2 regions of the Streptomyces sp. NPDC096079 genome follow, and region 1 is predicted to be linked to the other one. Evidence: riboswitches for the same ligand, from Rfam matches in the RefSeq annotation. Region 1 holds a riboswitch; the other holds the start of a gene.
The links. A riboswitch is a leader RNA that binds a small molecule or an ion and turns the genes downstream of it on or off. The one in region 1 is predicted to bind ZMP and ZTP.

Region 2: it holds a riboswitch for ZMP and ZTP, as region 1 does, so the genes downstream of both, glyA (serine hydroxymethyltransferase) here and ABTY59_RS14500 (bifunctional 5,10-methylenetetrahydrofolate dehydrogenase/5,10-methenyltetrahydrofolate cyclohydrolase) in region 1, are expected to answer to the same signal.

Annotation. Positions count from the first base shown of each region.
Region 1 is NZ_JBEOST010000006.1:52,946-58,582, reverse strand. It holds gene ABTY59_RS14510 (SWIM zinc finger family protein) at 1-263, shown strand, start outside; gene ABTY59_RS14505 (hypothetical protein) at 333-1,307, opposite strand; gene ABTY59_RS14500 (bifunctional 5,10-methylenetetrahydrofolate dehydrogenase/5,10-methenyltetrahydrofolate cyclohydrolase) at 1,671-2,525, opposite strand; ZMP/ZTP riboswitch at 2,554-2,660, opposite strand; gene ABTY59_RS14495 (GAF domain-containing protein) at 2,795-4,069, shown strand; gene exaC (acetaldehyde dehydrogenase ExaC) at 4,114-5,637, shown strand.
Region 2 is NZ_JBEOST010000001.1:409,051-414,687, forward strand. It holds gene ABTY59_RS01930 (RNA polymerase sigma factor) at 1-157, shown strand, start outside; gene ABTY59_RS01935 (hypothetical protein) at 150-944, shown strand; gene glyA (serine hydroxymethyltransferase) at 1,079-2,359, opposite strand; ZMP/ZTP riboswitch at 2,424-2,514, opposite strand; gene rocD (ornithine--oxo-acid transaminase) at 2,623-3,828, shown strand; gene ABTY59_RS01950 (polysaccharide deacetylase family protein) at 3,919-4,611, shown strand; gene ABTY59_RS01955 (glutathionylspermidine synthase family protein) at 4,616-5,637, opposite strand, start outside.

The sequences.
Region 1 (5,637 bases):
CGGACGCGGGGGCGCTCGACCGGGCCGGGATGCGGCTCGCCGAGGCCTGGGCGGAGGACGAGCGGCCGGTGTTGCGACGTGCCGGCGGCGCGCGGTGGACGGTCGTGGGTGCGGAGGCGCAGCTGCGGCTCGGTGAGGACGGTCGCTGGTGGCCGTACCTCAAGGCGGGGGCGCGCTGGTCGCCGGCCGGCCCGGCGGAACGCGACCCGGCGGCGGCCCTGGCGACGGCGTTCGCGGCGGGAGCGGCGGGAGCGGGTGAGTGAGCGTGCCGGAGGCTGCCGTCAGGCCGTTGGGCAGCGGAGCCGCCGGGTGCCCCTGGAGCCGGCCGAACGCTACTGGAGTCGGCCGGTGAGCCGGCCGGACGTGGCCGCCAGGCTGCAGGCGACGGTGTCCGCGCCGAGGAGGTGACTCGTCCGGTACGGGTACTGGACGAAGGTCTTCCAGCGCGTGCCGAGCGGTTGCCGGGCGGCCTTCCGGCGGAGCGGCTCGCGGCAGAGCAGCGTGGCCGCCTCCCGTACCGCCTGGTCGGTGGCGAAGGTGCCGACCAGGCGGGGACGGGCGATCAGTTCGGCGTGGTGCGGCGTGTCGCAGCGCCGCCGGAGGGCGGTGCCCGGCGCGTCGCGGTCGATGTCGAAGCACTCGCCGACGCGGAGCGCCTCGAAGGAGACGGCGTGCCCGGGGCGCCGGTCGCCGCTCGGGCGTCCGGTGGGCGTGGCGCCTGTCGACGGCGTGGCGACCGGCCCGGGGGCGGTCTTCCCGGACCGGAGGGGCGTGGGTGACGTGCCGGCCCGCGGCGTCCGCGCACGGTCCTCCGGCGCAGGGCGCGTCGGCGGGCCGTCCGTGCCCGCGGTGTGTGTGGGCGTCGCCGCGCCGGGCGTGTCGGCCGTTGCCCCGTCTGCTGTCCGGGTGGGCTCGGCCGGGGCCGCACCGCGTTCGTCGACGGCGGACGGCGCGCCGATCGGGTCCCCGCCCGGGTGCCCGTCGGCGAGTCCGACGCCGTCCGGGCCGCCCCGGACGCTCAGGAAGGCGCCCGCCACCAGCGCGGCCGTGAGCAGCGGCACCAGCGGCACGCCGAACCAGCGTGCGCGCCGCGCCGCCGGTCCGGGCCGTGCCGCGCCGAGCCGCACGAAGCGGGCGGCGGACCAGGCCGATTCGGCACCGGCGACGAGGGGCTCGTCGGCGCGGGTCCCGTCCGGACCGGGCGCGGCGGGACCGGGCCGCCCAGTCGCGTCGGGTGCGCCGGGCGTGTCGGACGCGCCCGGACGGCCGGGCTCGGGTGGCGGGGTGTCGGTGGACGGGTGGGGCACAGGGACCAGGTTCGCCGTTCGACGGCGGCGGGGCCAGCCTTCACCGGCCGCCGGGCGCGGCAGGTACGGAATCGTGACCATCGCGGACCGCACGCGCCCCCGCCGCGACGGCTCGCCCGTCACGGACGCCGTCCCGTCACGGCCGCTCCCCCATCACGGTCGCCGCCCCTCACAGCCGCCGGCCCGTCACGGCGCCGCCCGTCACGGCCGCTCCCCCCATCAGGGTCGCCGCCCCTCACAGCAGCCGGCCCGTCACGGCGCCGCCGGTCACAGCCACTCCCCCGTCACGGCCCTCCCCGTCCACGGTCGCCACCCCGTAACGGTCCCCTCCGCGTCGCCGCCGCCCCGCCCGGTCACAGCCGCCTACAGGCCGAGCTGGCGCTCCGCGCCCTCGACCGTCTGGGCCAGGAGCACGGCGATGGTCATCGGGCCGACGCCGCCGGGGACCGGGGTGATGAGGGAGGCGCGCTCGGCGGCCGAGGCGAAGTCGACGTCGCCGACGTTGCCCGGGTTGTAGCCGGCGTCGATGACGACGGCGCCCGGCTTGATGTCCTCGCCCTTGATGAAGTTCGGCTTGCCGACGGCGGCGACGAGGACGTCGGCCTCGCGGACGACCGAGGAGAGGTCCTTGGTGCGGGAGTGGCAGTAGGTGACGGTGGCGTCGCGGCCGAGGAGCAGCAGTCCGGCGGGCTTGCCCAGGATGGCGCTGCGGCCGACGACGACGGCGCGCTTGCCGCTGAGTTCGACGTCGTACGCGTCGAGGAGGCGCATGATGCCGCCGGGCGTGCAGGAGACGAAGCCGGGCAGTCCGAAGCCCATGGCGGCGAAGGAGGCCATGGTGACGCCGTCGACGTCCTTCTCGGGGGCGATGGCCTCGAAGGCGGCGCGCTCGTCGATGTGCGGGCCGACCGGGTGCTGGAGGAGGATGCCGTGGACCTCGGGGTCCTCGGACAGGGCGGTGATGGCGGCGACGAGTTCCTCGGTCGTCGTCTCGGCGGGCAGCTCGACGTGCCGGGAGCGGATTCCGGCCTTCGCGCAGCGGTTCTGCTTCATCTTCACGTACGTGACGGAAGCCGGGTCCGCGCCGACCAGGACGGTCGCGAGGCACGGCGTGACGCCGGTGCGGCGGGTGACCTCGGCGGCGCGGGCGGCGGTCTCCTCGACCGTGCGGCGGGCGAGGGCGGTGCCGTCCATGAGGGTGGCGGTGCTGGTGGACATGGCAACTCCTGGGCGTCGTCTCTGACTGGTTTCTCGCCCAGGCGCACGGCAGCGTCACGGTCGCGCCGTCGGGCGCGCTCCGCCGGGCCGCTCCCCGGTGGTGATCCACCTCAAGCGCCAGTCACGGCCCGGGCCCCACTGTACGTGAGGGGTCGGGGTGCGGTCCCGGACAGGGTGCATATGCCGGGGCGCGCGGGAGCTTGTCGGCCGCGGCCGGGCGCACCACCATGGGCGCGACGGGCCGGGACGACCTCGACGAGGAGGCCGAGTTGAGCGATGCGTGGGTGATGGCCGGGGAGCCGGGAACGGGGCGGGCACGCGCCTGGGATCCGGGTTGGGACGTCGATCCGGGCACGGCGGCCCGGCCGCTGGTGGCCGCGTCCTGGCGCAGGTCGGTACGCGCGCGCGTGAGCCCCGACGGGGCGGCGCGGGTGGAACTGGACGGGGGCGAGCTCGCCTCGTACCGGGAGGCTCATGCCCTCGCCCCGGCGATGCCGGTGATCCGGGAGCTGATGGGCGCGTACGCCACGGACGGGGAGCACCTCCTCGCGGTGTGCGACGCCGCCGGGCGGATGCTCTGGGTCGAGGGCCACCCGGGCACCCTGCGCAAGGCGCGGGCGATGAACTTCGTGGCCGGGGCCCGCTGGTCGGAAGCGGCGGCGGGTACGAACGCGCCGGGCACCGCCCTGGCGGTCGACCGTCCGGTGCAGGTGGTCTCGGCGGAGCACTTCCGGCGTTCGGTGCGGGCGTGGACGTGCGCCGCGGCTCCGGTGCACGATCCGCGCAGCGGGCGGCTGCTCGGCGCCGTGGACATCACGGGCGGGGAGCGGCTCGCGCACCCGCACAGCCTCGGCTTCGTGCAGGCGGTGGCGCGGGCGGCCGAGTCGCAGCTGGCCCTGCTCGGTCCCGCCCCGGAACCGGGGCGTCTGAGGCTGTCGGCGCTGGGCCGGGACGAGGCGGTGCTGTCGGTGGGCGGGCGGAGGCTGCGGCTGAGCCGCCGTCACAGCGAGATCCTGGTGGTCCTCGCGCACCGCCCGGACGGGGTGGGAGGCGACGAGCTCCTCACCCTTCTGTACGAGGACGAGTCCGTGACCCCGGTGACGCTGCGCGCGGAGCTGTCGCGGCTTCGGGCGCTGCTGGGGCCGGACGTGCTGCGGTCGCGGCCGTACCGGCTCGCCGGGTTGGTGGACGCGGACTTCGCGACGGTCGAGCGGCGGCTCGCCTCGGGGGCCGTCGCGGCTGCGGCCGGGGAATACACGGGCCCGCTGCTGCCGGCGTCGGCGGCGCCCGGGGTCGTACGGCTGCGGGAGCGGCTCGCGGACCGGCTCCGGGCGGCGCTCGTGGACCGTGCCGACCCGGGGCTGCTCGCGGACTGGGCGTACAGCGCGTGGGGCGAGGACGACGTGGTGGTGTGGCGGGCGCTGTGCGCGGCGGTGCCGGCGGCCCGGCTTCCTCCGGTACGGGCGAGGCTGGACACCCTGGAGGCGGAACTGTCCTCCGGTGCAACGGACTTGCAACGTACGGCTCGCCACACTCGGGCGTGAGCGCCGGCCAGGGACGGCCGGCGCGCTCCAGGGAGGCCACGCCGATGACCCGTTACGCCGCACCCGGTACCGAGGGCGCGCTCATGTCGTACCAGGCCCGCTACGACCACTGGATCGGCGGCGAGTACGTCGCCCCGGCGGCCGGCCGCTACTTCGAGAACCCCAGTCCGGTCGACGGCCGCCCCTTCACGGAGGTCGCGCGGGGCACCGCCGAGGACGTGGAGCGCGCCCTGGACGCGGCGCACGCGGCGGCCCCGGCGTGGGGGCGGACGGCACCGGCGGAGCGGGCGGGCGTGCTGCTGCGCATCGCGGACCGCATGGAGCGCAACCTGGAGGCGCTCGCGGTCGCCGAGACCTGGGACAACGGCAAGCCGGTCAGGGAGACGCTGGCCGCCGACATCCCGCTGGCGATCGACCACTTCCGCTACTTCGCGGGGGCGCTGCGGGCCCAGGAGGGCGCGCTGAGCGAGATCGACGACGACACCGTCGCGTACCACTTCCACGAGCCGCTGGGCGTGGTCGCGCAGATCATCCCGTGGAACTTCCCGATCCTGATGGCGGTGTGGAAGCTCGCCCCGGCGCTGGCCGCGGGCAACGCGGTGGTGCTCAAGCCGGCCGAACAGACCCCGGCCTCCGTGCACTTCTGGCTGAGCCTGGTCGCGGACCTGCTGCCGCCGGGCGTCCTGAACGTCGTCAACGGCTTCGGTGAGGAGGCCGGCAAGCCGCTGGCGTCCAGCCCGCGCGTCGCGAAGATCGCGTTCACCGGCGAGACGACGACGGGCCGCCTCATCATGGGGTACGCCTCCGAGAACCTGAAGCCGGTCACCCTGGAACTCGGGGGCAAGTCCCCCAACATCTTCTTCGACGACGTGTGGGCGGCGGACGACGACTTCCGCGACAAGGCGCTCGAAGGCTTCACGATGTTCGCCCTCAACCAGGGCGAGGTCTGCACCTGCCCGTCGCGGGCCCTGGTCCAGCGCGGCCACTACGCCGACTTCCTGGAGGCGGCGGTCGCCCGCACGGAGAAGATCGTCCCGGGCCACCCCCTGGACACGGACACCATGATCGGCGCACAGGCCTCCGCCGACCAGCTCCGCAAGATCGTCTCGTACCTGGAGATCGGCCAGAAGGAAGGGGCGAAGATCCTGACGGGCGGCCAGATCGTGGAGCACGGCGGCGAGCTGGCCGGCGGCTACTACGTACAGCCCACCATCTTCGAGGGCGACAACCGCATGCGGATCTTCCAGGAGGAGATCTTCGGCCCGGTGGTGGCGGTGACCTCCTTCACCGACTTCGACGACGCGATCCGCACGGCCAACGACACGCTGTACGGCCTCGGGGCCGGCGTCTGGACCCGCGACACGAACACCGCCTACCGCGCGGGCCGCGCGATCCAGGCGGGCCGCGTCTGGACGAACTGCTACCACGCCTACCCGGCCCACGCGGCCTTCGGCGGCTACAAGCAGTCGGGCATCGGCCGCGAGACCCACCGCATGATGCTGGACCACTACCAGCAGACGAAGAACCTGCTGGTGAGCTACTCGCCAAAGAAGCTCGGGTTCTTCTAG
Region 2 (5,637 bases), on a different contig from region 1:
GATCCACCGGTACCTCCTGGAGCTGGACGAGTCGGAGACGGCCCAGGCGCTGGGCTGGCCGAAGGGGACGGTGAAGTCCCGGCTGAGCCGGGCGCTGAGGAAGCTGGGCTTGGTGCTGGGGGCGGAGGAGCCGGAGGGAGGTGAGGGGCGTGAATGAGGAGCGGCGGCTGCCGGAGGAGCTGCGCGAGCTGGGGCGGCGGCTGCGGGTGCCGGACGTGGACGGCGAGACGATGGCCGAGCGGGTGCTCGCCCAGCTCCTCGCCGAGCGGGTGCCGACGCCGGTGGCCGAGCCCGCGCCGCGCCGGGTCCGGTGGTGGCTGCGGGAGCGGTGGCGGGCGCTGGTGGCGGCACTGACCGGGGTGCTGATCGTGCTGGTGCTCACGCCTCCGGTGCGGGCGGCGGTGGCGGAGTGGTTCGGCTTCGGCGGGGTCTCCGTGCGGTACGACCCCGAGGGCGGCCGGGTGCGGCCGGGCGGTGCGGTGCCGGGGTGCCCGGACCCGGTGGGCGTGGCGGAGGCCGGGCGGCGCGCGGGCTTCGTGCCATGGATACCCGCCGCGCTCGGGGTGCCCGACGCGGTCGCGGTGACGGGGGCGGCGGAGCGGGGCCGGGCGGTGATCAGCCTGTGCTGGCGCGACGGGGAGCGGACGGTGCGACTCGACGAGTTCCCGGCGCGGCTCGATCTGGGCTTCGTCAAGCAGGTGCCGGTGCAGCCGGAGGGGGTGGCGCTGCCGGACGGGACGCCGGGGTACTGGTTCGCCCGCCCGCACCGGCTGACGTTCCCGCTGGAGACGCGGGACGGCGCGGTGTGGACGCACGCGGTGCGCCCGGCGGGCCCCACGCTCCTGTGGACCAGGAGCGCGGGGGCCCTGACCCTCCGCCTGGAGGGCATACCGGACCGGACGGAGGCCGTGCGCGTGGCGGGGACGACGGGCGGGCCGGGCTGAGCGACCGCCGGGCCGGGTGCGGCCGCCGGGCCGGGTGCGGCCGCCGGGCCGGGTGCGGCCGGCGGGCCCGGCGACCGTGGGTGCCGGGGCGGCGCCACGGGGACGGCGGCCGCCGGGCCGGGGTGTGGGGTTCGTCAGATCGGGAGGCCCGGGGCCGGGAAGGCCGCCATCAGTTCGGCGACCTCGGCGCGGACCGTGCGGAGGGTGTCCTCGTCGCCCGCGCCGGCGGCGGTGACGGCGCGGTCGATCCACTCGGCGACCTGGTCCATGTGGTCCGCGGTGAGGCCGCGGGAGGTCAGGGAGGGGGTGCCGATGCGGATGCCGGAGGGGTCGAAGGGCTTCCGGGGGTCGTAGGGGACGGTGTTGTAGTTGACGACGATCCCGGCCCGGTCGAGGGCCTTCGCGGCGATCTTGCCCGGGACCTGCTTGGGGGTGAGGTCGATGAGGATCAGATGGTTGTCGGTGCCGCCGGAGACGAGGTCGAAGCCGCGGGCGAGGAGCGCCTCGGCGAGGGCCTTGGCGTTGGCGACGACGGCGTGGGCGTAGTCGCGGAAGGAGGGCTGGGAGGCCTCGCGGAGGGCGACGGCGATGGCGGCGGTGGTCTGGTTGTGCGGGCCGCCCTGGAGGCCGGGGAAGACGGCCTTGTCGAGGGCCTTGGCGTGCTCCTCGCGGGACATGAGCATGGCGCCGCGGGGGCCGCGGAGGGTCTTGTGGGTGGTCGTGGAGATCACGTCCACGTGCCCGACCGGGGACGGGTGGGCACCGCCGGCGATGAGGCCGGCGATGTGGGCGACGTCGGCGACGAGGACGGCGCCGGACTCGCGGGCGATCTCGCCGAAGGCGGCGAAGTCGATGGTGCGGGGCAGCGCGGTGCCGCCGCAGAAGATGATCTTCGGGCGCTCCTTGAGGGCGAGCTCACGCACCTGGTCGAAGTCGATCAGACCCCCGCCTTCGGAGATCGGAGCCTGGCGGACGCCGTACTGGACGCCGCGGAACCAGCTGCCGGTGGCGGAGACGCCCCAGCCGTGGGTGAGGTGGCCGCCCATCGGCAGCGCCATGCCCATGACGGTGTCGCCGGGCTGGGCGAAGGCGAGGTAGACGGCGAGGTTGGCCGGGGAGCCGGAGTAGGGCTGGACGTTGGCGTGGTCGACGCCGAAGAGGGCCTTGGCGCGCTCGACGGCGAGGGTCTCGACCTGGTCGATGTTCTGCTGGCCCTCGTAGTAGCGGCGGCCGGGGTAGCCCTCGCTGTACTTGTTCTGGAGGACGGTGCCGGAGGCTTCGAGCACGGCGGCGGAGACGTAGTTCTCGCTGGGGATGAGGCGCAGGGTCTCGGCCTGGAGCCGCTCCTCGGCGCCGACGAGGGCGGCGAGCTCGGGGTCGGCGGCGGCGAGCGCGGGGTGCTGCTGCGGGGTCATGGTGATGTCCTCCGGGCGTTCGGCGGAACGGTCCCGGGGCTGAGGTGCGCACGGGACCGGGGGCCCGTGATGCCCAGGCGAGCGGCACCTCGTGTGGTGGAGCGCGCGCGGCTCCCCCGGGGTCGTTTCCCCGTACGCCAGTCGCCGCGCGTGTTTCCAGCGTAGCGGGCGCGCCGTCGCCGAGGTTTCCCTGTCCGGCATCCGAGCGACGATAAGAAAGGGGCCACAGCCACCCCCCGGGCCGCAGGACGAACGGAGATCCCGTGTCGAGGACAGAAGACGCCATCGCTTCCGCGGACGCGCACAGCGCGCACAACTACCACCCCCTTCCGGTCGTCGTCGCCTCGGCGGACGGCGCGTGGATGACCGATGTCGAGGGTCGCCGCTACCTCGACATGCTCGCCGGGTACTCGGCGCTCAACTTCGGGCACGGCAACCGGCGTCTGATCGACGCGGCGAAGGCGCAGCTGGAGCGGGTGACGCTGACCTCGCGCGCCTTCCACCACGACCGGTTCGCCGAGTTCTGTACGCGGCTCGCGGAGCTGTGCGGGAAGGAGGCGGTGCTGCCGATGAACACGGGGGCGGAGGCGGTCGAGACGGCCGTGAAGACCGCCCGGAAGTGGGGGTACGAGGTGAAGGGCGTGCCGGACGGGCACGCGAAGATCGTGGTCGCGGCGAACAACTTCCACGGCCGGACGACGACGATCGTGAGCTTCTCGACGGACCACGAGGCGCGGGACCACTTCGGGCCGTACACGCCGGGGTTCGAGATCGTGCCGTACGGGGACCTGACGGCGCTGGAGGCGGCGGTCACCGAGAACACGGTGGCGGTGCTGCTGGAGCCGATCCAGGGCGAGGCGGGGGTCCTGGTCCCGCCGGCCGGCTATCTGGCGGGGGTGCGGGAGCTGACCCGCCGGCGGAACGTGCTGTTCATGGCGGACGAGATCCAGTCGGGTCTGGGCCGGACGGGGCGGACGTTCGCGTGCGAGCACGAGGGTGTGGTGCCGGACGTGTACATCCTGGGGAAGGCGCTGGGCGGCGGGGTGGTGCCGGTGTCGGCGGTGGTGGCCGACCGCGCGGTGCTCGGGGTGTTCCGGCCGGGTGAGCACGGGTCGACGTTCGGCGGGAACCCGCTGGCCTGCGCGGTGGCCCTGGAGGTGATCGCGATGCTGCGGACGGGCGAGTTCCAGGAGCGGGCGGCGGAGCTGGGCGAGCACCTGCACGCGGAGCTGGGGCTCCTGGTGGGCGGCGGCGCGGTGGAGGCGGTGCGCGGGCGCGGCCTGTGGGCGGGCGTCGACATCGCGCCCGCGAAGGGGTCGGGGCGGCAGATCTCGGAGCGTCTGATGGAGCGGGGTGTCCTGGTGAAGGACACGCACGGTTCGACGATCCGGATCGCTCCGCCGCTGGTCATCTCGAAGGAGGACCTGGACTGGGGTCTGGAGCAGTTGAGGGGTGTCCTGTCGGAGTGACGGGATCCGGTTCGGGCGGGCGGTGAGCGGGAGGAGCGGGGGCAACTCGGCTCATTGACACGGCTCTTGGTCTAGGCCAATGATGCCGCCATGCCGAGACTCCGTCTGCGTCACGCCCTGCGTGCCGCGCTCGCCGCCCTCGTCCCGCTCGCGCTGCTCGGCGCGGTCGCCGGACCCGCGCACGCCGCCCCGGCGGCCTGGCCCGAGCCCGTCCCGGTGGTCTCCCGCGTCGAGACCACCGACCCGGTCGTCTTCGTCACCATCGACGACGGCTGGTACCACGACCCGGCCACGGCGCGGCTGCTGCTCGACCGCCGGGTGCCCGCCTCGCTGTTCCTGCTCCCCGGCGCCTACTCGTACGACTCCGGCTACTTCCACACCCTGCTCGACCAGGGCCGCTCCCGCATCGAGAACCACACCGTCGACCACCCCGACCTGACCACCCTCGACGCCGCCGGCCAACGGGCGCAGGTGTGCGGGGCCCGCGACCTGCACCTCGCACAGTTCGGCGACGGGCCCCGGCTGCTGCGCCCGCCGTACGGCTCGTACGACGCGACCACCCGGACCACCGCCCGCGCCTGCGGGGCGAAGGCGCTGGTGACCTGGACGTACGACCTCACGACCTGGGGCCAGTGGACCCCGCCGACCCCGGCGCTCAAGGCCGGCGACATCATCCTGCTGCACTTCAACGAGACGGTGACGCAGGACCTGAAGCGGGCCCTGGACGCGGCCGAGGCGGCGGGCCTGACGCCGGCTCCGCTGCGGGACTACGTGCCGGAGTAGTCCGTCACAGGATGACGTGCGGGAGGAAGCGGGCGTACTCGTCGGTGACGAGCCCCGCCGACTCCCGGATGCCGAGCCCCGCCGCCTCGTCCTCGACGACCCACGCGCCGAGCACCACCCGATTGCCGTCGAAGTCGGGCAGCGGGGCCAGCTCCTGGTAGCAGCAGGCCTCCCCGTCCCGTACGAAGGGCTCCGTACCGGCCTCGTGCAGGGTGACCCCGGCGCCCTCGCGGCCGAGCAGCGGTTTTGCGACCCAGCCGGTGGTCGAGGCGAGTTCGCGCGGCCCGTCGAGGTAGGCGGGGAGCAGGTGGGGGTGGCCCGGGTTCAGCTCCCACAGGACGGCGAGGAGCGCCTTGTTGGAGAGCAGCATCTTCCAGGCGGGTTCGATCCAGCAGGTGGTGCCGGTGCCGCCGCCGTTGTCGAGGGTGTCCAGGACGTGCCGGCCGAAGCGGTCGGTGGTGAGCCACTCCCACGGGTAGAGCTTGAAGCAGCTGCGGATGAAGCGGAGCCGGTCGTCCACGAAGCGGCGCGAGAGCCGGTCCCAGCCGATCCGTTCGACGGAGAGCGCCTCGGTGTCGAGCCCGGCCTGCTGGGCGGTCTCGCGCAGGTACGCGACCGTCATCAGGTCCTCGCCCAGCTCGTCGCCGTCCGAGTGCGCGAAGTGGACGGGTCCGGGCGGGAGCAGGGGTGCCTGCCGCCGCCACGCGTCGACGAGCCGCTCGTGGAGGGAGTTCCACTGGTCGGCGCCGGGGAAGCGTTCCTCCATCCAGAACCACTGCGGGCTCGCGGCCTCCACCAGTGAGGTCGGGGTGTCGGCGTTGTACTCCAGCATCTTGGCGGGGCCCGTGCCGTCGTAGCGCAGGTCGAAGCGGCCGTACAGGGAGGGGAGTTCGGCCCGCCGCCGCCAGGACTCGGCGACCAGGCCCGCCAGCTTCGGATCGGTGATCCCGAGCTCGGCGAAACGATCCTTCTCGACGATGTGCGCGGCCGCCGTCAGACACAGCGCGTGCAGCTCCTCCACGACCT